Regions from separate parts of the Paraglaciecola sp. QJM3NY_14 genome, predicted to be linked through region 3. Evidence: predicted binding sites of a transcription regulator. Region 3 holds the regulator's gene; each other region holds the start of a gene.
What was found. The regulator FliA, encoded in region 3, starts transcription of late flagellar genes. The targets are predictions, from matches to a motif close to CTAAAGNTNNNNNNNNNNNNGCCGATA.
Positions count from the first base shown of each region.

Region 1: a site for FliA is predicted at 7,154-7,180, ahead of AC0VYA_RS06785 (flagellar protein MotY). Genes of this name have one in related genera too.
Region 2: a site for FliA is predicted at 4,125-4,151, ahead of AC0VYA_RS20445 (DUF5610 domain-containing protein). Genes of this name have one in related genera too.

Region 1 is NZ_CM149664.1:1,590,556-1,600,495, reverse strand. It holds gene AC0VYA_RS06815 (SDR family NAD(P)-dependent oxidoreductase) at 1-203, shown strand, start outside; gene AC0VYA_RS06810 (NADP-dependent oxidoreductase) at 608-1,633, shown strand; gene AC0VYA_RS06805 (cellulase family glycosylhydrolase) at 2,455-3,828, shown strand; gene sugE (quaternary ammonium compound efflux SMR transporter SugE) at 4,250-4,564, shown strand; gene gloA (lactoylglutathione lyase) at 4,668-5,051, shown strand; gene glpQ (glycerophosphodiester phosphodiesterase) at 5,108-6,097, shown strand; gene AC0VYA_RS06785 (flagellar protein MotY) at 6,232-7,095, opposite strand; gene rnt (ribonuclease T) at 7,305-7,940, shown strand; gene AC0VYA_RS06775 (peroxiredoxin) at 8,076-8,681, opposite strand; gene AC0VYA_RS06770 (bacterioferritin-associated ferredoxin) at 8,947-9,141, shown strand; gene AC0VYA_RS06765 (Grx4 family monothiol glutaredoxin) at 9,327-9,656, opposite strand; gene sodB (superoxide dismutase [Fe]) at 9,923-9,940, shown strand, end outside.
Region 2 is NZ_CM149664.1:4,782,729-4,792,668, reverse strand. It holds gene AC0VYA_RS20470 (uracil-DNA glycosylase family protein) at 1-358, opposite strand, end outside; gene AC0VYA_RS20465 (hypothetical protein) at 537-863, shown strand; gene AC0VYA_RS20460 (acyl-CoA desaturase) at 1,052-2,179, opposite strand; gene fabR (HTH-type transcriptional repressor FabR) at 2,339-2,938, shown strand; gene trmA (tRNA (uridine(54)-C5)-methyltransferase TrmA) at 2,935-4,032, opposite strand; gene AC0VYA_RS20445 (DUF5610 domain-containing protein) at 4,181-5,614, shown strand; gene AC0VYA_RS20440 (LuxR C-terminal-related transcriptional regulator) at 5,691-6,329, opposite strand; gene cmoA (carboxy-S-adenosyl-L-methionine synthase CmoA) at 6,601-7,332, shown strand; gene cmoB (tRNA 5-methoxyuridine(34)/uridine 5-oxyacetic acid(34) synthase CmoB) at 7,368-8,339, shown strand; gene alr (alanine racemase) at 8,354-9,481, opposite strand; gene AC0VYA_RS20420 (D-amino acid aminotransferase) at 9,491-9,940, opposite strand, start outside.
Region 3 is NZ_CM149664.1:3,589,146-3,599,085, reverse strand. It holds gene flhB (flagellar biosynthesis protein FlhB) at 1-586, shown strand, start outside; gene flhA (flagellar biosynthesis protein FlhA) at 708-2,810, shown strand; gene flhF (flagellar biosynthesis protein FlhF) at 2,845-4,176, shown strand; gene AC0VYA_RS15360 (MinD/ParA family protein) at 4,173-5,039, shown strand; gene AC0VYA_RS15355 (RNA polymerase sigma factor FliA) at 5,036-5,764, shown strand; gene cheY (chemotaxis response regulator CheY) at 5,812-6,195, shown strand; gene AC0VYA_RS15345 (protein phosphatase CheZ) at 6,227-6,970, shown strand; gene AC0VYA_RS15340 (chemotaxis protein CheA) at 6,983-9,247, shown strand; gene AC0VYA_RS15335 (protein-glutamate methylesterase/protein-glutamine glutaminase) at 9,272-9,940, shown strand, end outside.

The DNA of each region.
Region 1 (9,940 bases), 2.0 Mb from region 3:
TTGCCCCTGGGTTTTTCCCAAGCAAGATGACAAAACAATTACAAGGGCATGAGCAAGAGATTGCTGATAGCCTTCCTGCGCGCAAAGTGGGTGAGCTGGCTGATGTGGCTGGTACGGCAATTTACCTTTGCTCTAGGGCGAGTAATTACGTGTGTGGTCACACGGTTGTGTTAGACGGTGGTCAGGTGGCTAATGCGGGTTAAGCTGCTTTAAGGCCAAGCAATAACGCCTCATATTTGAATACGGGGGCGTTGAAAAGCCAGCATTTTTTGCTGGCTATTTTTATCTGAAACGTAATTAGTATCCTTCTTTGCAGTATAGACTTGTGCATTTCTCGCCTACTGCCGTTCTTACTTATCAACGATTGTATTGTGTATTTGGTCTCCCATTCCACGCTTTCATAGAGACAGTTAATAGCGCCTCATCAATTTTTACAATGGCTATTGTGCTTAAGAAAGACCACAAATATGTTCAACTAACCGTTACCTTATTCACACTTGGTTGGCTAGCTTTTGCTTTATGGATCGTTATTTAATTGAAGTCTGATCCAATGAATCAACGTTACATCAACCAAGGATACATTTACCACAGTATGTAGGAGTTCACTATGTCTCAATATGTAAACCGCGCGGTTGTATTAGCGAAAAGACCTGATGGCGAGCCACAAAATGATGATTTTAGAATTGAAGAGCAACCTCTAGCCCCACTTGCACAAGGTGAGATACTGGTTCGCACTGTCTGGTTATCCTTGGACCCCTACATGCGCCCGCGCATGAATGACATGAAATCATATGCAGCGCCGACCCCTATTGGCGGCACAATGACAGGTGAAGTGGTCGGTGAGGTAATGGAGTCGCGCTCAACTAAGTACGCTGTGGGCGATCATATCACCGCTTATGGCGGATGGCAGGAGTACTTCGTCAAACCGGATGACGCGCCCATGATGTACAAAATTCAAGATCTGAATATTCCTTTGCAAGCTTACCTTGGTGCGGCGGGTATGACTGGTCGCACGGCGTATTTCGGGTTAACCGAAATCGGTAAACCGCAACCCGGCGACACCTTAGTGGTGTCTGCTGCCTCAGGCGCTGTTGGCGGCATTTTAGGCCAGTTAGGCAAGATGTACGGCTGTAAAGTCATTGGTATCGCAGGTGGCAGCGAAAAATGTCAGTTCGTAGTTGATGAGCTTGGCTTTGATGCCTGCGTAGATTACAAAGCAGGTGATCTTGAAAAAGACTTACAACAAGCCTGCCCCGATGGTATCGATATCTATTTTGAGAACGTAGGCGGTGATGTCACTCGCGCGGTGGCTAAGCTACTCAATCCAGGCGCTAGAGTGCCCATTTGTGGCTATGTCTCAAATTATAACGATACTGATCTAAGCAAGGTACAAACGCCGCAAGATATTTTGGCAACATCCCCTAACCCACCCACCGCTCGCTTTTTTGTGCAAACTGAATGGCAAGATCAACACCAACAAATCACCCAAAAATTGGCGCAGTGGGTCAAAGATGGCAAATTGGTGTATCGAGAGTCTATTGCTGAGGGCATTGAGCAATCGATACCTGCATTCCAAGGGATGCTCAAAGGCAAAAACTTCGGTAAACAGCTGGTCAGTATTAGCCCTGAATAATCACAAATAACAGGGCTGATAATGGCTGTCATAGTTGTTGTAATAGTTGCTATATGCCTTTTATCGCTAACCATGGGGCGATGCTTTGACCGCGTTTCGCATTGCTCCTTTATTTTATCCCCTGTCTTTTGCCTTAGCAACTCACTTGAGCTACTGACTCTATTTGATCTACTCTCTGACTTGTTCGTCTCGTTATTCGTTTCTGAACATTACATCTAAAAATAGTCATCGCAGGTCGTAGCGCTTGCGCATGTTTATTGGGTGTCGAAAAGTCAGTTAGCGGGCTAGCAATCACTGCAACGGCAACAAACAATCTTGCCTGTGATCAAAGCTTAGCGTTTATTGTCGATAATACTTTACCAGCCACTTAATCCCAGCCGATGAATATGACTCTGCATAAAAATAAATGACGTGTGAAGCATCGCCTTGCTCTTATTCGATTGCACGTTTCAAGTTTGCGTAAGGTTAGTCTTTCACTCCCATTTTAGTCTCTCAAGAATTGACGAAAATATTATGCCGCTCATATCAAATCTAGTTAATGTTCGTCTCTAATCAACGACAGAACTAAACTCCAACTTCCATAAAATGAATATTAATCAAGTAAAAACAATCACTTAAAATAATTAAGCAACTTGGAACGAATTTCGCTAACCTCACCCCGAAAGGGTAGTTATTTTACCTTTTATTTGGCGGTATTTTCCCTTGTACCACTTGATGTATCGATGTGCAAAATGTGTTGAAAGAGACAGAACTTCAGTATTCACATTCTGCGTAAGGGCGATTAATACAACTAGATCAATAATTTATTTCAAGGAATTTTAATGAAACACGTGTTACGTACATCCACCAAAGACCGTTTAAAACGCACAAGTTTACCTTTGGCTATCATGTTAGGAGTAGCAATTATGAGTGAGGCCGCTGTACCTCCTCTTAATGTCAGTGGGAATCAAATTGTGACAGATGGCACCCCCGTAAGCTTTGCGGGTAACAGTCTATTTTGGAGTAATACCGGTTGGGGTGGCGAGAAATTCTATACTGCGCAAGCCGTTGCGAATGCAAAATCAGAGTTTGGTGCGAACATAATACGTGCCGCAATAGGCCATGGTGTAAATACGGCCGGTAGCTTAAATTTTGACTGGGACGGTAATATGAGTCGCCTGGACACGGTCGTAAACGCCGCTATTGAGCAAGATATGTATGTCATTATCGACTTTCATAGTCACGAGGCTCATACAGACCAGGCCACTGCAGTGAGGTTTTTCGAAGAAGTCGCGAACAAATATGGTACCTACGACAACGTTATTTATGAAATCTATAATGAGCCATTGCAGATTTCATGGGCCAATGACATTAAGCCTTATGCAGAAACGCTAATCGATAAAATACGTGCGATTGATCCAAATAGCCTGATTGTGGTTGGCACGCCGACTTGGTCTCAAGATGTTGATGTGGCCTCACAAGATCCCATTGATCGGGCGAATATTGCCTATACCCTTCACTTTTACGCTGGCACGCACGGTGCGTCATTGCGCAATAAGGCACAAACGGCTTTAAATAACGGCATAGCACTCTTCGCCACAGAGTGGGGAACTGTCAATGCTGATGGCAATGGCGGCGTAAATGCAAATGAAACCGATGCATGGATGGCTTTTTTCAAAGCAAATAATATTAGCCACGCTAATTGGGCGCTGAACGATAAAGACGAAGGTGCTTCCACTTTTACGCCCGGCGGAAGCTGGAATTCATTGACTGCCTCAGGCACAAAGGTGAAGTCGATTATTAAAGGGTGGAACTCGAGTGTCGTAAATTTAGACAGTGATGGTGATGGAGTAAGTGACAGTGATGATCAATGTGATAACACCCCCACAGGTACAACAGTCGATATTATTGGCTGTGCGATAGCCGATTCCGATGCTGACGGTGTAAGTGATATCACAGACCAGTGCCCCAACACACCACAAGGCACAAATGTAGATGCTACTGGTTGCCCGCAAACAACAGGCAGTGGCATCGATTGCAGTGCAATAAATAGCTACCCTAATTGGGTGCAAGCAGATCATCCCGGTGGCACGAATAACCACAACGACACAGGTGACCAGATGCAATACCAAGGCAATGCTTATGAAGCAAATTGGTACACTAATAGTTTACCAGGTAACGATACATCATGGGTATTGCTAGGTAGCTGCAGTTAAACCATGCTATTGCGCTTAACCGCTTCTGAATATCGTCGTTAGATATTGAGATACAATAAACACGAATAGTGAACGGCAAAAGTACTACCACTATTCGTGTTTCTTTTCTTTGCCCGTCACTAAATGATTAAAGCGGGCTTTTCCTCTAGATCGACGCGCGCTTTTTACACAAGGTGTTACCCAGAAATAGGATGTTTAGTGCGCCACGTTTTGCATCTGTGATTTAGCGACTATTTATTAAGTCACCCACTGTGTTAAAATCTTATCGTCTTTTCGACAATCAAATTTTCACCACCTGTGCGCTGTGCGTGCTTAGAGCGGCTTGTGTTAGCTCAAGGTTGTGATATCAACGAAATGAGGACGACCTCATCCCTCGCGCTTTTCTCTGGGACGACCCAGCTCAAAATGGGTAGGTATAAAAATGAACTGGATTATTTTGATCATTGCAGGGTTATTCGAAGTTGTGTGGGCAATTGGCCTTAAATACAGTGACGGTTTCAGCAAGCTGTGGCCTTCTATATTCACTCTTGTTGCCATGGCCATCAGTTTTGGTTTATTAAGCATAGCCATGAAATCACTCCCAGCGGGAACCGCGTATGCCGTTTGGGTTGTTATCGGCCTGATAGGCACGGCGATTGTTGGTATTGTTATGCTCAACGAGCCGCTTAATTTTTGGCGAATGGTTAGTTTAATCACCATTACGGTTGGCGTCATTGGATTGAAACTAAGCAGTTAATATCTGACTATCCATTTTTTTGTTACGCTTTGTCATATTGTTGAGACAGTTAACTAGTTACAATCAACGACTTAGTCGCACCTCAGGATTGTTAAGGACCATTATGCGCTTTTTGCACACCATGTTGCGTGTCGGTAATTTAGACCGCTCTATCACTTTTTACACTGAACTGCTTGGCATGAAACTGCTACGCAGCAGTGAGAACAAAGATTACCGCTATACGTTAGCGTTTATCGGTTATGGCGACGAAGACAACAACACCGTATTGGAATTAACCCATAACTGGGACGAAGATAGCTACGATTTAGGCACCGCATATGGGCACATCGCCCTTGGGGTGAATGATATATACCAGGTGTGTGAGCAATTAAAAGCCCAAGGAGCCGATGTATATCGAGACGCTGGCCCAGTTAAAGGCGGCAGCACAGTAATTGCATTTGTGCGCGACCCGGACGGTTACGCCATTGAGCTTATTCAAACAACATAATTATACGCAATTACCCACAATTACCCGAATTAGGAATTCGTGACATTGGAGTCAATATGAAGAAAACAATTTTGTCGTTGTCATTGCTTGCGCTGCTGGCGAGCCAAGCCGCTTGGGCTGAACCTTTGGTCATTGCTCATCGTGGTGCTTCGGGGTATCTACCAGAACACACCATGGAGTCCACTACTCTCGCCTTCGCCCTTGGGGCAGACTTTATTGAGCAAGACGTAGTGATAAGCAAAGATGGCGTACCAGTCGTACTGCATGATATTCACTTAGATACAGTGACAAACGTTGCTGATAAATACCCACAGCGAAAACGTGATGACGGGCGTTTCTATGCCCTTGATTTTACCTTAGCAGAATTAAAGTCTTTAGAAGTGCATGAGCGCAGCACAACAGAGGGCAAACAGATTTTCAAAAACCGCTATCAAGGCAACGCTGAATTTACCATTGCGACCTTTGAAGAACAGATTGAGCTGATTAATCAACTTAACCGGCAGTTTGGCAAGAACATTGGTTTTTACCCTGAGATAAAATCCCCTGCTTGGCACCGGGAACAAGGCGTGGATATCAGCAAAATTGTTATGAAAACCCTGCGCAAACATAGCCTTGATGATGCTAGTAAAGCCATTTATGTGCAGTGTTTCGATTATGCTGAGCTGAAACGTTTGCGCCATGAATTGGGCGCAAAAGTAAAATTGATTCAGTTGCTAGGTGAAAATGATTGGGGGGAATCCCCCACTGATTATGATGCTCTGCGCACGTCTGAAAAACTCGAAGAGTTAGCCACAATCGCTCAAGGTATAGGCCCATGGATCCCTCAGTTGGTTGATATGCAGACCCTACAACCCACGGGATTGGTCAAACGCGCACATGATGCAGGGCTTGACGTGCACCCATATACGTTTAGGCAAGACGCGCTGCCAAAAGGCGTAACCAATAAACAAACGCTGGACTTATTGTTTAAACAGCTAAAAGTGGATGGCTTGTTTACTGATTTTACCGACACAGTCGTGACGTATTTAGACCAACAACCCCGCTAAGGATATATTGGTTAGCGCATTGGCGCGCAGCGACGCCATCACTTAGCCAATAGCAAAAAGCCGATTAATTGCATTAATCGGCTTTTTTGATGGCTCTGTCACATCCTGACGTTGTTTGGCAGAAAGTGATCCCGCTAAGGTTTCGCCATGCGGATCACCACACGTCGGTTTTTTGCACGGGACATTTCATTGGTATTCGGGGCAATGTGTCGTCGTTCGCCATGGCCTGTCACTTCGATTCGCTGAGGCGCTACGCCCATGTCGCTAAAGTAATTTTTTATCTCTACCGCACGACTCACCGACAAGGTTTTATTCATGTCTCGACCGCCGTAGCTATCGCTGTAACCGTCGAGCAAAACTAATTCCATATCGCTATCTTCTTTGAGGTATTGACCAATCATATTCAAACGACGCTGGGAGTACTTGGTCAATTCGGTGCTGTTTTTCTGGTAGGCGAGAATGGTGTAGGCAATATCATCAAAACTATAGGGCAGTAGGTTCGATACACATTGTGCGAAATTTTCATAAGGGGCAGCAAAATTGCTGGCATTTAAGCCAACTGAAATCCTGTCACTTTGATTGTACCAGTCTTGATAATATATGGTCGGCCAGAAACCCTTTTCTAATTCCGAGAGCATAGTCCACGCAACTTGCTCTGGCAGATCGCCATTGTATTGCTTACGTATGGTCATATCTGCAATGGCGTGGTGCATTTGCCCTGGCATCCACCGAGGAGGAACAGAATAGACAGATGCCATACCAAACGTTTTAGGCAAACGCAGCATATCAAGCTCAAACTCCATATTCAGTTGCTTAGACGCCATGCTAGTAAACATTGCCTCACCATAGCCTGGTATTTTATGTGCCAAGGTACACTGCAAACGACTTTGCTGGCTTAACTGCCAGTCAGATGTCTCAATTTTTGCCGCGTATTGCCGTAGCCCAGCTGATAGAGAACCGCTTAACGTCAGGGACACTATAAATAAGATAGATTTCATAAGTCTTTTCGTTTGATTAATTCCGCTTCATGAGCAATCACTGCTCCTGTGCATTGGTTATCGACTCCCACGGTAAAAGCTTAACCCTGAATTCACCGCTTGCCCAGTCTACTAAAGATTATAGTTCGCTAGATTATTAAGTATATAGGGTAGCGACGTGTGCAGATAGTTGACATAATCACGCCTTATTTTTATCGCTATAGGTAGCTATGTCAGATCCCCAATTTCTCCTAAAAGACCGATTCAGAGGCTACTTTCCCGTTATCGTAGATGTTGAAACAGCGGGCTTTAATGCGCAAACCGACGCGTTGCTTGAAGTCGCTGCAATTACGACCAAAATGGACGCCGATGGCTTTTTAACCCCAGATAAAACGTTTCATTATCACGTGGTTCCCTTTGAAGGGGCTAACTTAGAAAAAGCGGCGTTAGAGTTCAACGGGATAGATCCTTGGTGCGCCCTGCGGGGAGCATTAGATGAAACAGAAGTCATGAAAGACTTGTGCAAGCAAATTCGCAAAGAGCAAAAGGACGCTGACTGCCAGCGCTCAGTAATGGTGGCGCACAACGCCGCATTCGATTTAGGTTTTATCAATGCCGCTATCGAACGCAGTAAAATTAAGCGTACGCCGTTTCATCCATTCGTATCATTCGATACCACCACGCTATCAGGTTTAGCGTTGGGGCAAACGGTATTAGTCAAAGCATGCCAAGCGGCCAATATTAGTTTCGATCAAAGCGAAGCACATTCAGCCTTATATGACACCCAGAAAACGGCTGAACTCTATTGTTATATTGTTAATAAATGGCAAAGCGCATGTGGTTGGCCTACCCCAGAGCATGACTAAGCCTTATTTCGCAGACACAAAAAAGCCGCTGTTCACATAAGATCACAGCGGCTTTTCTATCACTTCAACTATAACGCATCACGCTAAAGAGTATTAAAGCGGATCAGCGTTGTATTAAAGCGGATCAGCGTTGAATTAAAGCGAATCAGCGTTCTCTGAAAGATAGCTAGCAACACCTTCAGGGCTGTCTACCATACCTTTTTCACCAGCTTGCCAACCGGCTGGGCATACTTCACCATGTTCTTCATGGAAGTTAAGCGCATCAACCATGCGAAGCATGTCGTCAATGTTACGACCTAAAGGAAGATCGTTGACCACTTGGTGACGCACAACGCCTTCTTCGTCGATCAAGAATGAACCACGAAAAGCAACGCCAGCTTCTGGATGCTCAACATCGTATGCTTGACAAATTTCGTGCTTAACATCAGCAACCATAGCGTATTTCACTTTACCGATACCGCCGTCATTGATAGCAGTGTTACGCCATGCGTTATGGGTAAACTGAGAATCAATAGACACACCAATCACTTCTACGCCACGTTTTTTGAACTCATCGTAACGCTTATCAAAAGCGATCAATTCAGATGGGCAAACAAAAGTGAAATCAAGAGGGTAGAAAAACAATACTGCTTTTTGACCTTTGATTGCTTCGCTTAGGGTGAAGTTTTCAACGATATCGCCATTTCCTAATACAGCTGCGGCGGTAAAATCTGGGGCTGGGCGACTAACTAGTACACTCATTTTTGATCTCCATTCTTTGGGTTTAAAATATGCTGGCGCATAGTGTAACGACTATTAACGGGTTATCACACTCTTTTACGAACCAATAATGTAGGTATGGTTTGGTAAAAACCAAGTGGCGAGTCAGATTTTACGGCCCCTCACCTCACACTATCAAGTAGAAATCAATCTAGACTATTTAATGTACAAATTGACAAAAGAAATACTTGAAAGTACTGCAAACAACAATTATTATCATTTACATCAATATTCAGTAAGGTTAATTATGTACGTTTGTTTGTGTCACGGCATTACCGACAAAGCTATTAAACAGGCCGTTCGCGAAGACGGTGTGGGCAATATGCGCCAGTTACGTGAAGCGCTTGGCGTGGGTGATCAGTGCGGCAAATGTGTGCGTATGGCGCAAAGCATCGTTGACAACACGATTATTGATGAATCTCTATTTAAAGAAGTGTGTTAACCCAACCTAGCGGAGTCAACACTCGCTAGGAACACCAAAAAATCAGTGCCTTTTTAGCGTTCATTAGTATTATGACGCAGGGAACAAGACACAAATAAAAAAAGAGTCCTACAGGACTCTTTTTTTATGGATGATTAACTGCTCTAAACGCAGCCAATCGACGTCGTTTAGAGCAACTGCCTTTGTTACTTATCAGCGCGTTTTTCAGCGCTTTCTTTAACGATTGTTTGCAATTCGCCCTGCTGAACCATTTCCATGATGATGTCACAACCACCAATAAGCTCACCGTCGATCCACAACTGTGGAAAAGTAGGCCAGTCAGCGTATTTTGGCAATTCTGAACGAATGTCAGGGTTTTGCAGAATATCAACGTAAGCAAACTCTTCGCCACAAGACATCAACGCCTGTGATGCCTGAGCTGAAAAGCCACAGTTAGGCAATTTAGGCGACCCTTTCATATAAAGAAGAATGGGGTTTTCACTGATTTGTTGCTGAATTTTTTCAACTGTTTCCATAAATATTCTCACTCAAAATTTTATTAACGCTAGTAATGCGGTCAAGTTTACCGTTTTCAAGGCAATATACCAATGCTCCCTTGTGATCTTTATTGGTTTCAAATTATTATCAAGCTTACCCCTTGTAATGTACCTTAAGCGCCCTAAGATCGGTGACTGGGTTTCAGGATAACTTTGGACAAACCGTTTTATATTCGTGTATAAAACATTAGCGTTTACACAAGGTTAGACACACGATTTTTGTTAACTTTAAATGGAGAATTATCATGGCTTTCGAACTACCA
Region 2 (9,940 bases), 1.2 Mb from region 3:
TCAACGATCGCTTATCCTGTAAGTAATAGTTTTGAGCATATTGACCAATCAATAAAACATGTTTGATTTGCATGGAGTTTATGAGGCGCTCATGCCAAAGGGGCGCGCATTCTTTACGCGGCGGCTTGTCACCACTTGACGCTTTTCCAGGATAACAAAATGCCATCGGCAGAATTGCAATATTGTCTGGATTGTAAAACTGCTGAACGTCTAGATTCAGCCATTTCCTCAAGCGTTCGCCCGAAGCATCATTCCAAGGCTTGTTCGTTTCGTGTGCTTTGATACCAGGAGCCTGACCTACGATAAGTATCTTTGAGCGCTGATTTCCTTGAATGATTGGGCGAGGACTCAGGGGCAAATGTGCTTTACATACTTGGCATTTTTTAGCGTCGTCAAAGTCGGTGATTTAATTTTCCTTCCAAAAAATACAGTTCTGTCATATTATTGTCATAATCCTGTGGTTTGAGAGTCGATTTGTTTCCACGTTGGATTGCGATGCTTAGCGCTTTGTTAAGCGATTTATCGAGGAAATCATTATGTTAAGAATCAAATCATTTATCATTGTCGGCATTTTAAGCGCATTCGGTGCGGCATCAGCACAAGCTGAAACTCAGAACAACAGATTATTTGACTGCATGGAATCTACCACATTTGCTATTGACGGTTCATGTATCGCTAGCAAAATTCAACAAAATGTTAAGTTTCGTGAAATGCAGTCAGACATCACTCAAAAAACGCAAGTGCAAGATGCCAATGCAATCGCGACAATCCAATTTTTTGAAAAAGACATGCGTATCAATGTCATTGCCCACAAAGATGCATTAGCTGAGTCAGAGTTATTAGTGCTCAACGTCGCTGAGTAATAAGGCTGTGCTAGGTTAACCAAATACCTGAATCGTTCAATGTAGGGATAAGCTCACATTGAACGGTTATTTTTAGCCCTTAACTTACTGTTTGGCTAAGTCAATTTTTAATACTTCAGTTATTTCACTTCTTATGAAACCACTTTATCTATCATACAAAAAAGCCCCCTTGTGGGAGCTTTAGAATACTAAGCCATTTGGTATTTTACTTGATACAGCTGCAGCCATTTTTGCTTTCGTAACTCTAAATTGTATTTGAGTTCGCGGTATTTAAAATCTAGTTCTAGTTTCTCGTAATTACGCTTCAATTTATGTTTGCGAATTTCCATTAAGCGTTTTTTAGTGGCGTACATTTCGCCCATTTTATGCAAGATTGCATCATATTCCTGCTGTAAACTATGTAATATCTCATCGGCATTTGGAAGCACAGATAACTTCTGCTGTGCGCGCTGCAATTGCATCGCCATCTTCGCTTTCTCAATGCGTTCTTCTGGGCAGCGGCGTAAGTTTTTGGTCCAGCCTATAAACGACAGCCCTCGTATTAGCCATTTAGTTGGATCAAACTGCCACCATTTAATGCCATTGCGGTAATCATATTCAAATATGTGGTGGTAATTATGGTACCCCTCACCAAAAGTGAAAAAAGCTAAAATGTCATTATCGCGGGCTGTATTTTTATCTGTATAAGGTTGACGTCCCCAAATATGGGCAAGAGAATTAATAAAAAACGTCACATGATGGACAACCACTAGGCGGAAAAAACCAGCAAGCAACACCATACCAAGCACATCACCATTCAACCAACCTAATGCCATTGGAATGCCAAAGTTAGAAATAAGCATGATGGGAAGGTAGTACTTATGCTGCCATACAACGACCTTGTCTTTTTGAAGGTCTTTACAATTACTATAATCAGAATAGCGGTGTATCTGATATTCGCGAAGCATCCAACCCATGTGTGAATACCAAAAGCCACGCTTGGCCGAATACGGGTCTTTATCGTTGTCGTCCACATGCCTGTGGTGGATCCTGTGATCAGAAACCCAATGTAATATGCTGTTTTGAAGGGCCATTGCTCCGCCAATAGCCAGTACGACTCTGACAAAGGTATTCGCTTCATAGGCTTTATGCGCCCACAGCCTGTGGTACCCAGCGGTGATAGACATCCCTGAGAAGTAAATAAGAATAATACACGCAGCGATCTCTGCGCCATCAAACCCTTGGGTTAGAGCAACGTAAGGCACAAGAAGGAGTGCGACTAGTCCAGTAATCACAAAGACTAAAACATTAGTGAGAATTAAACGGGGTTTTTCCATTACAAAAAGCAGTACTTTATTCAGCTTACACTTGTACGCTAATTTATCTAGCAAACGCGTATTTAGCAAGCTATTTCTTGTATTGAACCTTATTACTTCGTGCTGATTCGCGTTAAATATGGATAATATAAAGGAATTAATATTCAAAAGGGGCGTAACGTGAGTCGTCAAGAACAAAAGCTTAAGACGAGACGAACCATTATAGATGCAGCTTTTAGTTTACTGGACGAGCAAAGAAGTTTGTCTAGTATCAGCTTGCGTGAAGTAGCTCGCGCCGCTGGCATCGCACCGACCTCATTTTATCGACATTTCAAAGACATTGACGAGCTTGGTTTAACATTAGTCGATGAAGCTGGCTTAAACTTAAGGCAGTTGATGCGTCAGGCTCGATTGCGGATTGCCTCAGGTGGGGGAGTGATAAACACGTCGGTGGATACGTTTATGGAGTTCATTTGCGCCCATAGCAATGTTTTCCGGTTGCTGCTTCGTGAGCATACCGGAACGTCTTTGGCATTTCGTGCCGCTGTATTACGGGAAATTCAGCACTTTATTGTTGAGCTAACAGATTACACTATGAGCACAACAGGGTTGCCCTATCAGTATGCGAACTTACAAGCAGAAGCTATGGTTAAACTTGTTTTTAGTGCGGGCGCAGAAGCGTTGGATTCAGGCGCTGAACAACAAGCAGTGTTGGCTCAGCGCGTTAAGTTGCAGTTGCGATTTATCGCTAATGGGGCGAAAGAGGCCGCCGGCGTTTAGCGCTTTTGCAAGTAAACTCCTGATTCCACATGATGTGTATATGGAAATTGATCAAAAAGAGCAAATCGAACTACATTATGTGTTTCGCTCAATACTGCCAAATTATTATTGAGTGTCTCAGGATTACACGAAATATACACAATGTTTTGATACGCTTTGATCATGTCTAGCGTGTCATCATCAAGGCCAGAGCGTGGGGGATCCACTAAGACTGTTTGGCAATCGTAATCCTGCAAATTGATACCTTCTAAACGCCTAAAGCTGCGTTCATTGTTTAGTGCTTGCACAAATTCTTCGCTCGACATCCTTAAGATCGTCACGTTTTCTATGTTGTTTAAACGGATATTATCTTGCGCAGCAGCAACCGAAGATTTAGATATTTCGGTTGCTAATACTTGTCGAAAATTTTGTGCCAGAGGAAGACTGAAATTCCCTGCACCACAATACAATTCGAGTAAATCGCCTTGGCAATCTTGAGTAACATCTAACGCCCACTCAAGCATTTTGCTGTTTACCCCAGCATTTGGTTGCGTGAAGCTATTTTCAATTTGTTTAAACGTATACAGTCGATCATTCACTGGTAGCGTTTCTAGCACATAATCTTTGTCTAACAGCACTTTTTGCTTTTTCGCGCGGCCAATTATGTCGATTTTAAATTCATCTCTTAACAATGCGCGCAATGCTTTTGCTTCTTTTAGCCACTCATCTTCTAAAGGTTTGTGATACACCAAGGTGACTAATATTTCATTGGTTAGGGTACTCAGATAATCGATTTGGAATAACTTTCTACGTAATACTTCGTTCTTTTTTACTAATGATAATAACTTCATCATCACTTCATTGATAACGATACTGGCAGGGGGAAACTGATTTACTGCATACTTTTGCTTTGTTGATTGGTCAAACATGACATGATCTAAGTTATCTCCGTCGTGCCACATCCTGAATTCCGCACGCATCCTATAATTCAGAGGTGCTGATGAAAACGCCTCTAATGCTGGCATCGAAAATGTTTTGAAAGCCTGTTGCACGCTATTAACTTTTTGAGCGAGTTGTTGTTCATAGTCCGCAGGGTTAATTTCGGTTGGGCGCACGGCAATTCTCCAGATGATGTTATTAACGAGCGCGGGATTGTAAGTGTTTTCAGCGCTTGTGCAATATTAGTTTTTGATTGCGATGAATTGTACTAAATTTAGCCAGCATGCGGCCGATAACCTAGTTGAGGAAAGTGAGGTGGCACAAATGAATATTAATGAAATTAAGGCTTTCATGCGTGAAAAGCCGGCGCACTTGGGGGAGGCAAATAGCTTTCAGAACCAATTGCGTGATTCAGGTCTTGAGCAAGCAAGCACACTGGCGGGTGATAAGGCGTCCTTGAGCGGCGCATTATCATCTCATAGTTTTTTTGCAGGCCAAGTATTAACTAATTCCATGAACCACAGTGTATCGGTTGGGGCAAGCAAACTTCAGCTTAGAGTACCCCAGCAAGCTGACGAGGAAGAGACGAATAAAAGTTTATTCGACTTTGAAGAGGTCGCTCGCAATGTGTTGAATTTTGTAGGTGGTGCAATCAAAAATGCTCAAGGAAAAGGCGCTGACGACGATGCTTTGAATGCTCTTTTTGAGCAAGCTCGTTCGGGGGTATTAAAAGGCATTGGCATGGCTGAAAAAGATCTCGTCGGAGTGATGAATGATGACATCAAAAATGGGATTAGCCGAAGCCAAGAATTAATAGATACGGGATTGCAAAAGCTAAGAGATTCGATTTTCTCAGAAACTCAAGAAGCGAGCGATGTCGGCACGTCTAACGTTTCGTTGGAGAATCAAGTGAACTATCAACGCCGTGACACGGGTGAGTTACGTATTCGTACGTTGGATGGTGACGAAGTTAACATTCGCTTTGAAGACTTGGAAAGCTTTGAGTTAAACCAAAAGTCGCTGGTAAAAGTTGAAGAAGAACAAGTGTTTCAGCAGCCAGTAGAGCCATCGAAACCTCAATCGGTAAACAATGCACAAGATATAGCCGAAAACGACGTGGCTGATGAGCCGAGCCTTGATAGCGCTGAGCAAATGGGCGTAACGCAATCTTCACTACAAGAAAGCGATGATGCAAGTAACAACGTGACAGCTAAAGTCACCTCAACGCAACGCTATGAGCACATTAGCAGTAATGCACTGTCTTTCACTGTGCAGGGGGAGTTAGACGAAGACGAATTAAAGGCGATAGGTACATTGGTTGCTGACGCCAGCGATTTAGCTGATGAATTCTTCAACGGTGATATTGAGTCAGCATTCAATCAAGCATTAAAGCTGGGATATGATGAAAAAGAGCTAACCGGTTTTGCTTTACAATTAACTAGACAAGAGCAAACCCAATCTATTCAGGCGTATGAATCGGTTTCTCATTTCAGTGAAGATGACCCTAGAGGAGACCCTAATAAGACGGTTAAACCGGTCGCGCATTATCTAGATAAAATGTTGGATGTTTTTGAGCAATCGAGGCAAAAGCTTGAAAGCGGTGAACAGTATGACGATTTGATTAATGGATTGATTAATCAAATGGGCGATGTTCACACACCAGATTTAATTTCTGCAATTCAACGTTTTCATAGTTTTAATCAAAAGCTATTGAATGGTTTACCGTTAAACTTCTCAGGAACTAACCAGAGTGAATAACTCGCTGGAGCGATAAAAGTTCGGAACAAGATAACGTTAGTCACTAAAGGTGACTAACGTTATTTAGAGGTGGGGACTAATCTTCTAAATTTAACTTTTTAAGCAGCAATACTGCTTGAGTTCGAGTATTAACTTCTAGCTTTCTAAATACTGCACTGATATGCGCTTTAACGGTCGCTTCAGTGACATTTAATTCGTGAGCAATTTGTTTATTTAATAAACCATCATGGATTAGCTTTAACACCTGAAATTGCTTAGGCGTTAATTCTGCAATTCGTTGCGCTAAGTTGAGTTCTTCACCGTCAATTTGGGCAATCTGTGCTTTTAACTCTTCAGTTAACCAAATTTCACCGCTCATGATTGTTTTCAAGGCATCAGCAATCATCAAAGTAGGGCTGGACTTAGGTACAAACCCTTTTGCGCCGAAGCTCATCACGTACGAAACAACTTCAATAGAGTCACTAGCCGAGACTACTGCGACAGGAATTTCAGGATAATCCTGAGTGACTCGAATTAAACCATAGAAATTCTCACATCCAGGCATGTGCAGATCGAGTAATATTAAATCGATATCTGGGTTTTCATGGAGCGTCATTAATGTAGAGTCGAGCGAGTCGGATTGCAAAATCTCAATATCTTCAAACAGTGGACTTAGTGCACCCACTAAAGCTTCGCGAAATAGCGGATGATCATCTGCAATTAAAAACTTTGCCATTTATTTGCCTTCAATAAATAATTCAATATTAAGTAACAAGACTAATACTTTAGTCTTGATTAATGAAGGGATTAATTAACTTCCCTGCAATTTATGTGACACATTCTATCAGAAGGCGTAAGTATGATGTAACAAATACCTCATGCAGTTTGTTTATATCAGAAAAATTTTTACGATCCTCTTAATCCATGGTGCAAATAGACAAGAGAATTGCGTGGTTTAGTGGCTGCGGGTAGAATTACGCTAATTTTCCACAATCATTATCAATTACATGCAATCAAGCAAAGACGCCATTTATTCACAACCTCAACAGGTAAGTGATTTCCGCTTCGATGATACCGTAGCAGAGGTTTTTCCAGATATGATCCAGCGCTCTGTGCCGGGTTATAACACCATCGTCGATGCAATTGGGCAATTGGCTGGACGCTACGCTACAAACAATTCCAATATATACGATCTCGGTTGCTCCCTCGGCGCAGTTAGCTTAGCAGCGGCAAAATACGTAGTGGCTGATAACTGTAGTATCATTGCAGTGGATAACTCTGAAGCTATGGCTCAACGGTGTGCCCGGCACGTAAAAGCGTATAAAGCGAATACTCCCATAGAGGTGATTTGCGATGATTTACAAAATATCCACATCGAAAACGCATCAAGTGTGGTAATGAACTTCACATTGCAATTTATCGACCCCACTCAGCGTGATCAGATTATTCAGAGTATATACGATGGCTTAGCACCGGGTGGAGTTTTCATACTTTCAGAGAAGCTTCGCCACGCATCAGAGCAAGGGAATGAGTTACTAATTGACCTTCATCATGAGTTTAAAAGACGCAATGGTTATAGCGAGCTAGAGATAAGTCAAAAGCGTGAATCAATTGAAAACATTTTGCGGGCTGAAACGTTTGAGGCGCATCAAACCAGACTACAAAATGCTGGTTTTGACGATGTCGTATTGTGGTTTCAGTGTTTTAACTTTGCCTCCATTGTCGCGATCAAAAGCTAACATTTTTTTATTTATTTACTTTACAGGCGCCGTTCATGTCAGTCCCTTGGTTCAACCAGTTTTATAAAGAAATTGCCGACTCCCCGCTAAGTGCTTGGTTAGAGCTCCTTCCCGGGCAAATTTCTACCTGGCAAAAAGAGCAGCTACACGGTGATTTCAACAAGTGGGTAAAGCTGCTTGGCAAGCTGCCTCAGACTCATCCTAGTGAAATTGAGCTCAAAGAGAGGGTTGAATTTGGGCTGCAAAGCGAGATAAACGAGTATACGCAGAAGCAAATTATAGGCTTACTTAAGCAGTTTATGCCATGGCGTAAAGGGCCATTTCATATTCATGGTATTCATATTGATACAGAGTGGCGGTCCGACTGGAAATGGGAAAGAGTACAACCGCATATACAGTCGTTAGAAAATCGTTATGTTCTTGATGTTGGTTGCGGCAGTGGCTACCACATGTGGCGTATGCTAGGAGAAAACGCCAAAATGGTGGTGGGCGCGGACCCTTCTCAGTTATTTTTGATGCAGTTCCAAGCCATTAAGCATTTTAACCCCGACTCACGCATTCATTTATTGCCCGTAGGTGTTGAGCAGCTACCTGAAAAAAATGCCTTTGATACGGTTTTTTCAATGGGGGTACTGTATCACCGAAAAAGTCCACTCGATTTTTTACAACAGCTAAAAAATCAGTTGCGACCCGGTGGCGAGCTCATTCTCGAGACACTTGTTGTTGAGGGAGATGAAAATACTGTATTGATGGCCGGGGACAGGTACGCTCAAATGCGCAACGTATGGTTTTTGCCTAGTACAGATGCCTTGTGTTTATGGATGAAACGACTGGGCTTCAAAAATGTGCGCGTGGTAGATTTAGCAAAAACCACGATTGAAGAGCAGCGCGCAACGCAGTGGATGGACAGTCAATCTTTGGTTGATTTTCTTGACCCGAATGATCACTCAAAAACCATTGAAGGCTATCCTGCGCCCTTGCGCGCCGTTGTTGTGGCTGAGCGATAGCATATGCGCTCAATTTACTCGTTAATAAATACCCGTTTGGCGCGCGTTGGCATTCGGGTGACTAATTCATAGCCTAACGTATCCGCCCAAGCGGCCACGTCATTAACCGGTATATTCTTGCCCCAAAGCTCGACTGGGCTGCCTTCACTTATATCGGTTAATTGAGTGACGTCAACGCACAACATGTCCATCGAAACACGACCCGCTAACGGCGCTATCTGGCCATTGACCATAATAGGGGTGCCAGATTTAGCCGTTCGAGGGTAACCATCACCATAACCTGCCGCCACAGTGGCGATAATGCTTGGTCGCTTCGCTGTCCATATTGCGCCGTACCCTACTGACTCGCCAGTCGCGACGTGTCTCAATGCAATCACTTTTGAGCTAAAAGTCATCGCCGGAATGAGTGGTAGAACGTTGATATCACTTTGGTTGAAGGGACTAATACCATACAGCATGATCCCTGGGCGGTTCCAAGTGCTGATGCTTTTCGGTGTAGCAAGTAGGGCAGCTGAATTGGCTAAGCTACAACCTGCGTATGACGGCTCCGCCGATACTTTTTCAGCAAGCTTTTGTATTGACTGTATTTGACTCAGCAGTAAAGGGTGATCGGGGTGATCAGATGTAGCAAAGTGCGTCATAAGCATAACCGAGCACACATTCTTACTGGATGCGAGTTGAGTATAAGCCTTCAATGCATCTGAGACAGGTATGCCTAGGCGATGCATACCAGTATCAACTTTCAACCATACTTTTATGGGCTTCGTTAATACTTGGGCCAGCAGATCTTCAATTTGCTTTTGGTTGTGAATAACAATTTGTAGGTTTAATTCATTTACAACACTCAATTCACTAGGACAAAAGCAGCCTTCAAGCAATAAAATGGGCGTCTTTATATGGTGTTGGCGCAAACTTACGGCTTCTTCAATACTCGACACCGCAAGCAGAGCGGCTTGGCCATCAAGAGCGCGCGCTGTTGCTACTGCGCCGTGGCCGTAGGCATCAGCTTTGATGACCGCAAGAGTATTGCTCTGACGGTCGTTGATGGAACTTTCTAAGGCGTTAACACCCAGAGCATTTGCATATGCGAAGTTTTGACGGATAGCATCCAGATCTACCGTAATCGAAATAGGGCGTGGCATTAACGGCCTTTAATATTGATATTTATATTGGCTAAACAAGGCTTGTGCTTGCAACCATACATCACCGACAGAACCGTTACCCACCGGAGTACCATCAAGCGTTACAATAGGAGCCACTTCTTTGGACGAGCTGGTCAGCCATAATTCATCCGCATCACGTACCTCGTCCATCGTGATAACACGTTCTTCAACCTTAAATGAGCTGTGCTCACGTAAAATGGCTAACAGCAACTTTCTAGTAACACCTGGTAGCAGTTGGTTATCCAAAGCGGGAGTAGCGATCACGTTATTTTTGACCATAAATACGTTGCATGAGCTTGCTTCGGTAAGTTCCTGTTGTTGATTAAACAGTATGGTTTCTTGCATACCAAGATCTTGGCTTTGTTGATAATGCATAACATTGCCGAGTAACGAGGTCGATTTAATATTGCATCGCTTCCAGCGCAAATCTTCACTGCT
Region 3 (9,940 bases):
CTTATTTCATGCGATGGACTTAATATCATGGGCATTTCTCATGATGTGCTGCGCACTTATTCCTATCGCGGCGTTTGATGTGCCGTATCAAAGTTACAAGCACAACAAAGAAATGAAAATGTCGAAACAGGAAGTGAAAGACGAAAACAAAAACGCTGAAGGTGACCCACAGGTTAAAAACCGTATTCGTCGATTACAATTTCAAGCTGCTGCAAACCGTATGATGCAAGAAGTACCTACGGCCGATGTGGTGGTAACGAACCCGACGCATTATTCCATCGCCTTGAAATATGACCAACAAGGCACCCGAGCACCCGTGCTCGTTGCCAAAGGGGTCGATGAAATGGCGATGCATATACGTAAAATAGCCGACGCACATGAAGTGCCTATTGTCGCATCGCCCATGTTGGCTCGAGCAATTTATTACTCTACTGAAGTGGAGTCTGAGATCCCGGCTAAGCTATTCATGGCCGTGGCGCAAATTTTGGCTTATGTCTTTCAACTAAAAGCCTACAAAAATGGCAAGGGAAAACGTCCTAAGTCAGTACCCACAAACCTTCCTATCCCTTACGAATTGAGGCGCTAAAGTCTCACCAGCCTGCGGTTAGACTAAAGATTAATGCATGGCGTAGGGGTGTTTTACCTCATTTGGCGCGGTAGTTGCTTTATGAAGTAAAACGTCCGTCAGGTGTCAAAAAATACGCGCTATGCAACTAACAGCTTATCTTAATCGTTTCGACAAAAATCAATTTCAGTCTGTTATGTCTGGACTTGGTGCGCCTCTTGTATTGTTGGCCATCATGGGAATGGTTATTTTACCCATGCCAGCGTTTCTTCTCGACGTGCTGTTTAGCTTTAATATTGCTTTATCACTGGTCATTATCTTAGTGTCTGTTTTCACTAAGAAGCCCGTCGACTTCGGAATTTTCCCACTCGTTCTGCTAATTGCCACTGTACTGCGCTTAGCCTTGAATGTGGCATCAACACGGATTGTTTTGCTGGAAGGGCACGAAGGCGGTGATGCGGCGGGGAAAGTGATCCAAGCATTTGGCGAAGTGGTTATTGGTGGTAACTACGCTGTGGGTATTGTGGTATTTGCCATTCTGTTGATTATTAACTTTAAAGTGGTGACCGCAGGTGCTGGACGTATCTCAGAAGTGAGCGCACGCTTTACGTTAGATGCAATGCCAGGTAAGCAAATGGCCATTGATGCAGATTTAAACGCAGGTTTTATCGACCAAGATGAAGCCCGTAAACGCCGGTTTGAAGTGACCAGTGAAGCCGACTTCTATGGCTCAATGGACGGTGCGTCTAAATTCGTAAAAGGGGATGCGGTTGCAGGGTTATTCATTATGTTGATCAACATAGTGGGCGGTTTATTCATTGGCATTTTTCAACACGACTTAGCCTTCGGGCAGGCCGTCGAGATTTATACATTGCTAACCATAGGTGATGGCCTAGTTGCACAAATTCCTTCGTTATTGTTGTCTGTAGCGACAGCGATAATCGTCACTCGTGAAAACGACTCCCAAGAAATGGGACAAGAACTCACTCGTCAATTAGGTAATCGCCAAGCGTTATACATCACCAGTGGTATTTTGTTTGTCATGGGTATAGTGCCGGGCATGCCGCATGTGGCTTTCTTGGGGTTTAGTGCGTTAGTGGGCGGATATGCTTATTACCAGCACTGGAGCGAAAAGAAATTGGCCTCACAGCCGGAAGTATTGGCGCCTGAAAAAGAACGTGGCACACCAAAACCTGCTGAAATTAAAGAACTAGGTTGGGATGACGTACAACACGTTGACACCATTGGTTTAGAAGTAGGTTACCGCTTGATCCCGCTGGTAGATAAATCACAAGGCGGCGAGTTATTGACACGTATTAAAGGGGTTCGTAAGAAATTGTCTCAAGAGCTTGGCTTTCTTATTCCCCCAGTTCATATTCGCGATAATTTAGATTTAAGTCCTAACAATTACACCATATCCATGTTGGGGGTCTCTGTTGGCGAAGCCGAAATCAGCCACGACGACGAACTGGCGATTAACCCAGGTCAGGTATTTGGCAAATTAGATGGAACCGTTACAAAAGATCCTGCATTTGGCTTAGATGCCGTTTGGATCCGCTCGAACCAACGTGAGCATGCACAAACGTTAGGTTATACCGTTGTGGATAGCGCCACGGTTGTCGCGACTCACCTAAGTCAACTTCTGACTAATAATGCCTATCAACTACTTGGTCATGAAGAGGTTCAGCAATTGCTGGACATGCTTGCCAAGCAAAGCCCTAAATTAGTCGAAGGTTTAGTGCCTGATATTTTGTCACTTAGTACCGTGGTTAAAGTGCTGCAAACGCTATTGTACGAAGGCGTGCCTATCCGTGATTTACGCACCATTGTACAAACCTTGTGTGAGTATGGACCTAAGAGTCAAGATCCTGATGTATTAGTGTCGGCGCTGCGTATCTCGCTTAAGCGCCTAATTATTCAAGAGATCAACGGCGGACAAGCTGAGTTACCAGTCATAACTTTGGCGCCAGAGTTGGAACAGATGTTGCACCAGTCATTACAAGCCGGTGGAGGAGATGGCGCAGGAATAGAACCTGGTTTAGCTGAACGTTTACAAAAGTCACTAAATGATGCTTCTCAACAGCAAGAATTAGCGGGCGAACCTGCCGTGTTACTTACTTCAGGTATGTTGCGCCCCGTGTTATCAAGGTTCTTGAAACACGCAGTACAAGGTTTGCATGTGTTGTCATATCAAGAAATTCCAGATGACAAACAAATTAAAATAGTCAGTGCGGTGGGTCAATAGTCCGTCACCAGATGCAAGTAGCAAGGGGTAAATTGTGAAAATTAGACGCTTTTATGGCAAAGACATGCGCGAAGCTTTGAAACAAGTCAAAGACGAGTTGGGCGATGACGCAGTCATCATGTCTAATAAAAAGCTAAGCAATGGCGTGGAAATTGTCGCTGCATATGACAAAGAGCCAGCTGCAAGCCCTAAGCGCGCCGAGTCCAGTTTGGCTTCTGCACCGAAGCCCAAAGCAGAATCCACTCCTACCCTCAGTGAAATCATCGGTGACAGCGGACCGGATAGTCTTAGAGCATTGCTTGAAAAACAAATTCAAGCAAAAGAGTCAGCTCATCAAGTGAGTCAGCCTGTTGCGCAGCCTGCAAGGCCTCAAAATGTAACAAGTCAGCCGCAACGCCAAACGCAGGCGCAACCAGAAGTACCCAACGTACCGCATCAGCAAGACGCATTAAATGAAATGCGTCAAGAGCTAGCCTCTTTACGTAATGTGCTTCAGTTCCAAGTGGCTGGTCTTTTGCAACAAGACAAAGGACGAAACCATCCTTTACACGGCTATTTAACCAACAAGTTACAAAAGATGGGTATCAGTGAAGCACTGGCCAATGAAGTGGTTTCTTATACCCCGGCAGATACTGATGAGCGTCAAGCTTGGTTGTTTTTATTAAAACTGCTGGCTAATCGCATACAAACTGAAGAAAGTAATTTACTGACCAAAGGCGGCATCGCAGTTTTAATGGGCCCTACTGGGACGGGGAAGACAACGACTGTGGCAAAACTTGCCGCACAAGCTGCGCAAAAATACGGTGCTCAAAACGTCGGCTTGATCACCATTGACAGCTATCGAATCGCTGCTTACGAGCAAATTTCTACCTATGCCAGAATTATTGGTTGCTCGGTGAAAAAAGCGCAGAACGCTGAAGAGTTATCAGATCTGTTATTCCAGTTTAGGAATAAGCGACTTATACTTATTGATACTGCAGGGTTTGGGCAAAGAGATGTTAGACTGATCAAGCAGTTAGAAACGTTGAAGCAGAGTACAACGGCGAATATCAGCAGTTATTTGGTCATGCAAGCCAACAGTCAATATCAAGTTATGCAGCAAACCATTGCTGCTTACAAACAGATTTCTTTACAGGGTTGTATTTTCACCAAAATAGATGAATGCTACAGTCTTGGAGAGGCAATTAGTGCGGCCATCGAGCACAAATTGTCCGTGAGCTTTATTACCGATGGCCAAAAGGTTCCGGAAGACTTGAAAGTGGCAGATGCAAAATTTTTAATAACCAGCGCCGCTAAGCTTTATAAAAAGCACGTATTAATTCATACTAGTGGTAACTCACTAAATAACGCAGCAGTGGCAGTATGATTGAGGACCAAGCGAGTAGCTTAAGAAGAATGAATCAATCTCGATTAATTAAAGTGATCGCCGTTACCGGTGGTAAGGGCGGCGTGGGTAAAACCAACGTCACGTTAAATACCGCGATCTCTATGGCCCAGCAGGGTAAGAGAGTCATGGTATTAGACGCAGATTTAGGCTTAGCCAACGTGGATGTGTTACTTGGCTTACGTGTCGTGAAAAACCTTTCACATGTATTGTCAGGGGAATGCACTCTAGACGAAGTCCTTGTTGAAGGTCCCCACGGGATTAAAATTGCGCCAGCAACCTCTGGCAGTCAGTCAATGACTGAACTCACTCCAACCGAACATGCAGGCTTAATTAGAGCATTCAGTGAGCTGCGCTCGCAGATTGACGTATTAATCGTTGATACTGCGGCGGGTATTTCTGATATGGTTTTAAGCTTCTCACGTGCCTCACAAGATATCTTAGTGGTAGTGTGTGATGAACCCACATCCCTCACAGATGCCTATGCATTGATCAAAATTTTGAATAAAGAGCACGGTGTTTTTCGTTTTAAAATTGTCGCCAACATGGTGCGTAATATGCGAGAAGGACAAGAGTTGTTCAATAAGTTAACAAAAGTCACCGACCGCTTTTTAGACGTGGCCTTAGAACTAGTCGCCACAGTACCGTTTGATGAAAATATTCGTAAGTCGGTTCGTAAGCAAAAAGCGATTGTTGAAGCATATCCAACTTCGCCAGCGGCTATCGCTATTAAAAAGCTAGCTCAACAGGCAGCAGGTTGGCCAGTGCCTTCTCAGCCAGGAGGGCATTTAGAGTTCTTCCTAGAGCAGTTGGTGGCCAAAAAAGCCGTGGGCGATATTCGGTGAACAGTAAAGCCGCTGCGTATCAGCAGTTAGATGACAGAAATGCACTGGTGGAGCGTCATGCTCCATTGGTAAAGCGCATTGCTCATCATCTTATTGCCCGCTTACCCGCCAGCGTATTGGTCGACGATCTCATTCAAGCCGGTATGATTGGTTTACTTGAAGCGTCTCGTAACTTCGATGGCACCAAAGGTGCGAGTTTTGAGACCTTTGCAGGGATTCGAATTCGCGGCTCTATGCTTGACGAGATTCGAAAAGGTGATTGGACACCACGCTCTGTGCATAAAAATGGCCGTGCGATAACGGATGCCATTAATAAAGTTGAGCGTGAGACAGGCCGTGACGCCAGAGATGTAGATATAGCCAAAAAACTTGAAGTGAGCATTGAGCAATATCACCAAATGCTCGGTGAAGTGAATGCAGGTAAAATTATTGGCATGGAAGATTTAGGGGTATCGGAAGATGTGGTGACAACAGAGCAAACTAAAGGCTCTGATACTCCGTTTGAAGATTTGCTCCAAGGCTCTTTTCAAAAAGCCTTAGCCCATGCCATTACAACCTTACCTGAGCGTGAAGCAATTGTATTATCATTGTACTATGACGAAGAATTGAATCTACGTGAAATAGGTGAAGTTCTAGACGTGAGTGAATCACGTGTTAGCCAAATACACAGCCAAGCTATGCTAAAACTAAAAAGTAAAATGCAGACTTGGCGTATTGAAGAATAAACAAATAACATATAAATGTTTTGATTTTGCCTCGAGCGGAGAAAGTTTTGGATAAGAATATGAAAATTTTGGTTGTTGATGATTTCTCGACAATGCGTCGCATTATCAAGAACCTATTGAAAGATCTAGGTTTTACTAATATTCAAGAAGCGGATGATGGCAGTACCGCATTGCCTATGCTTCAACAAGGTGATTTTGATTTTGTAGTGACTGACTGGAACATGCCAGGCATGCAAGGAATTGATTTATTGCGGGCGATCCGTGCTGATGAAAACCTTAAACACACACCAGTGTTAATGGTAACGGCAGAAGCCAAAAAAGAACAAATTGTAGCGGCGGCGCAGGCTGGTGTTAATGGGTATGTTATCAAACCATTTACTGCTGCGACCCTTAAAGAGAAGTTGGCCAAGATATTTGAACGCTTAGGTTAGTCAGGCTTTTCTCAACGATAAGGAAGGCCTTATGACCTCACATCCAGCCCCCATGAAGCTAGAAGATGCAAAGCAATTAGTCGCTTTACTTGAAAGTGGTAATAATCAAGGCGCTCAGCAGCTTCTCGATAGTGTCAATGACACCAATTCTGTCGAACTGTTCGAAGAGGTGGGTAAATTAACTCGCCAACTTCATGATTCTTTGAATAACTTTCAACTCGATGAACGTATTGCTAATTTAGCGAATGAAGAGATCCCTGACGCTAAAACGCGGCTCACGTATGTTATTGAAACCACTGAGCAAGCCGCGAATCGCACGATGGACTTAGTCGATGATTGCATGCCCATTGCCGAAAAGCTCAATTCTGAAATGAACGAAATCATTCCTGAGTGGAAGAAGCTTTTTAATCGTCAGTTAGAGCTGGGCGAATTCAATGCCCTGTGCAGACGCCTCGACACGTTTTTAGAAGAGGGGAAGGACGAGTCTGGAAAATTAAACGCATTATTAACCGAGATGCTACTAGCTCAAGGCTATCAGGACATCACAGGGCAAATTATTCGCCGGGTCATTGAACTAGTTAAAGAAGTAGAAGACAGCCTAGTGCATATGTTAACGATGTTCGGTGGATCAGAGTCAACGGAAATTCCTCATATATCTGATAAACAAGCCGATAGTGTTAAAGCGGAAGGCCCAATTCTCGATGCAGCTAACCGTGATGACGTCGCATCTAATCAAGATGATGTTGATGATTTACTGTCAAGTTTAGGATTTTAGAGGCGTTACAATATGGGGTTTGATGTTGACGAGGAGATCCTTCAGGATTTTTTAGTAGAAGCGGGTGAAATACTAGAGCAGCTTCAAGAACAGCTGGTTGAGTTGGAAAATAATCCGCAAGATTCGGATTTACTGAATGCGATTTTCAGAGGCTACCATACGGTTAAAGGTGGCGCGGGCTTTCTTTCGTTAACCGAATTAGTCGATATTTGTCACGGCGCTGAAAACGTATTCGATGTCATGCGTAATGGCCAACGTTCATTAACGCCGGAGTTAATGGATATTATTCTTCAAGCAACCGACGAAGTCGTCGCCATGTTTGAAGATGTAAAATCGAACAAACCCTTGGTAGCAGCAGAGCAATCGTTATTAGATACATTGCATCGCCTGAGTAAGCCAGAGGCGCAAGACCAAGTTGCTGCGCCTCCAATTATCGAAACGCCAGCAATCGAGGCGCCCAGTGAAGCGGCATCTCAGCCTAAAACAAATTCGGATGACTTTGACGAATCCGAGTTTGAGGCCTTGCTTGATGAACTTCACGGTGAAGGTAATCCCGTTGGAGGAGCATCGCAATCACCATCAAATAAGCCGCCACAATCCACAGAGTCTTCCAGTGGCGCTGATATGAGTAGTGATGGTGACGATATTAGTGACGATGAGTTTGAAGCGTTACTCGATCAGCTTCATGGAGAAGGGCAGTTTGGCGGCTCTCAAGACGCTCCCTCTGAATCGACTAACGCGCCCGTAGCAAGCCCAAATTCTGAATCAGAAGATATCAGTGATGATGAATTCGAAGCGTTACTCGATCAGCTCCATGGTAAAGGGCAAGGGCCTGTTACCAAAAAAGAAGCTAACGGAGAAACAAGTAAAGCGCCAAACACTCCAGTAAAGTCTGCAGTATCTGATAACACGCCGTCGCAATCCGCAAGTGAAAAAGCCACTGATAAAAGTAACGACACTAAGTCGAGTGTGCCCAGCATTGCCTCTAGCCAAGCCAATATACCTGCCAAAAGCCCTGGGGCGGCGGACAAGTCGGCTGTTTCTAAGCGTGAGGAAAAGCGTCCCGCAGCACCACAGCCGGAAACGACGGTTAGGGTGGATACTAAGCGCTTAGACCAAATCATGAATATGGTAGGTGAGTTGGTATTAGTGCGTAACAGGTTGCTTAGTTTAGGTTTATCCGTCAACGACGAAAGTATGTCAAAAGCGATTGCTAATTTAGACGTGGTCACCGGCGATTTGCAAGGCGCCGTGATGAAAACGCGCATGCAGCCCATCAAAAAAGTGTTTGGGCGTTTTCCTCGAGTAGTGCGTGACTTAGCGCGCACCTTGAAGAAAGAAATTACCCTTGAACTAGAGGGTGAAGAAACAGATTTAGACAAAAATTTAGTCGAGGCCCTTGCTGATCCTCTGGTGCATCTAGTACGAAATTCAGTGGATCATGGTATAGAAATGCCAGCGGATCGGGTCGCAGCGGGCAAGCCATCTTTAGGTACGGTAAAGCTATCAGCTTCTCAAGAAGGTGATCATATTTTGCTGAGCATAGTCGATGACGGTAAAGGCATGGACCCTGATAAGCTTAAAGAAATAGCTATTTCTCGAGGCGTATTAGATGCTGATGCCGCGGCTCGAATGACAGATGAAGAAGCATTTAATTTAATTTTCGCTCCGGGGTTCTCGACCAAAACTGAAATATCCGAAGTGTCAGGCCGTGGCGTTGGTATGGACGTGGTGAAAACCAAAATTAACCAGCTAAATGGTACGGTCAATATCGATTCTGTGCTGGGCAAAGGCACCACGCTAGAAATTAAAGTGCCACTGACTTTGGCAATATTACCGACTCTTATGATAGTGGTTGGCGATCAAACCTTCGCACTGCCATTAGGCTCGGTAAATGAAATTATCAACATGGATATGAGTAAAACTAATACAGTTGATGGCCAATTAACAAAAATCGTTCGTTCCAAAGCGATCCCATTATTCTATTTACGCGAGTGGTTAGTACGCAAAAATGCTAAGCCAATCCCGCTAGATCGCGCCAAAGGACACGTTGTTGTCGTGCAAATTGGTACCCAGCAACTCGGTTTTGTGGTTGATGCGCTCATCGGTCAAGAAGAAGTGGTGATTAAGCCATTAGATGAATTGCTACAAGGTACTCCTGGCATGGCTGGCGCAACGATTACCAGTGATGGTGGGATTGCATTGATCCTAGATGTTCCAGGCCTACTAAAGCATTATGCTAAGAAAAAAGCCGATGCCATTCGACAAGCGCGTTAAACACGAGGTTTTTACAAAATACACATGGCATACAAGATATTAGTTGTTGATGATTCGATTTTTTTTAGGCGCCGTGTAAAAGAAATTCTAGAGCAAGACCCCAGTTTACAAGTCATAGGTGAGGCCAGAAATGGTCAAGAAGCAATTGAGATGGTCGCTACGCTTAATCCTGATGTAGTGACTATGGACGTGGAGATGCCTATCATGGATGGGATCACTGCCGTCAAAAGAATAATGGCCCGTAAACCCGTCCCCATCATTATGTTTTCTTCATTGACACTTCAAGGTGCTAAAGCCACCTTGGACGCACTGGACGCAGGCGCAATGGACTTCTTACCCAAGAAGTTCGAAGATATCGCGGCAAATCGTCAAGATGCCGTTGCGCTTTTGCAATCTCGGGTCAAAAGCTTGTGTAGAAAGCAACACGGACTGCGCCCCGCTTCTGTGCGTGTGGCCCCTCCTAAAGCGATTTTGTTTAATAAGCCGGTTAGTCGAAATCCTGCTAAACGCTCAGTGCAAGCGACCAGTAGTGTTCCGTTGGGAGCACCACTTTATCATTCTTCGTCCAGTGGTATTCCGTCGGGTAAAAAGTATCGCTGCTTAGCGATTGGCACGTCCACAGGCGGGCCGGTTGCTCTACAAAAAGTGCTCACAGCTGTCCCAAAGAATTTTCCTTATCCTATCTTTATTGTG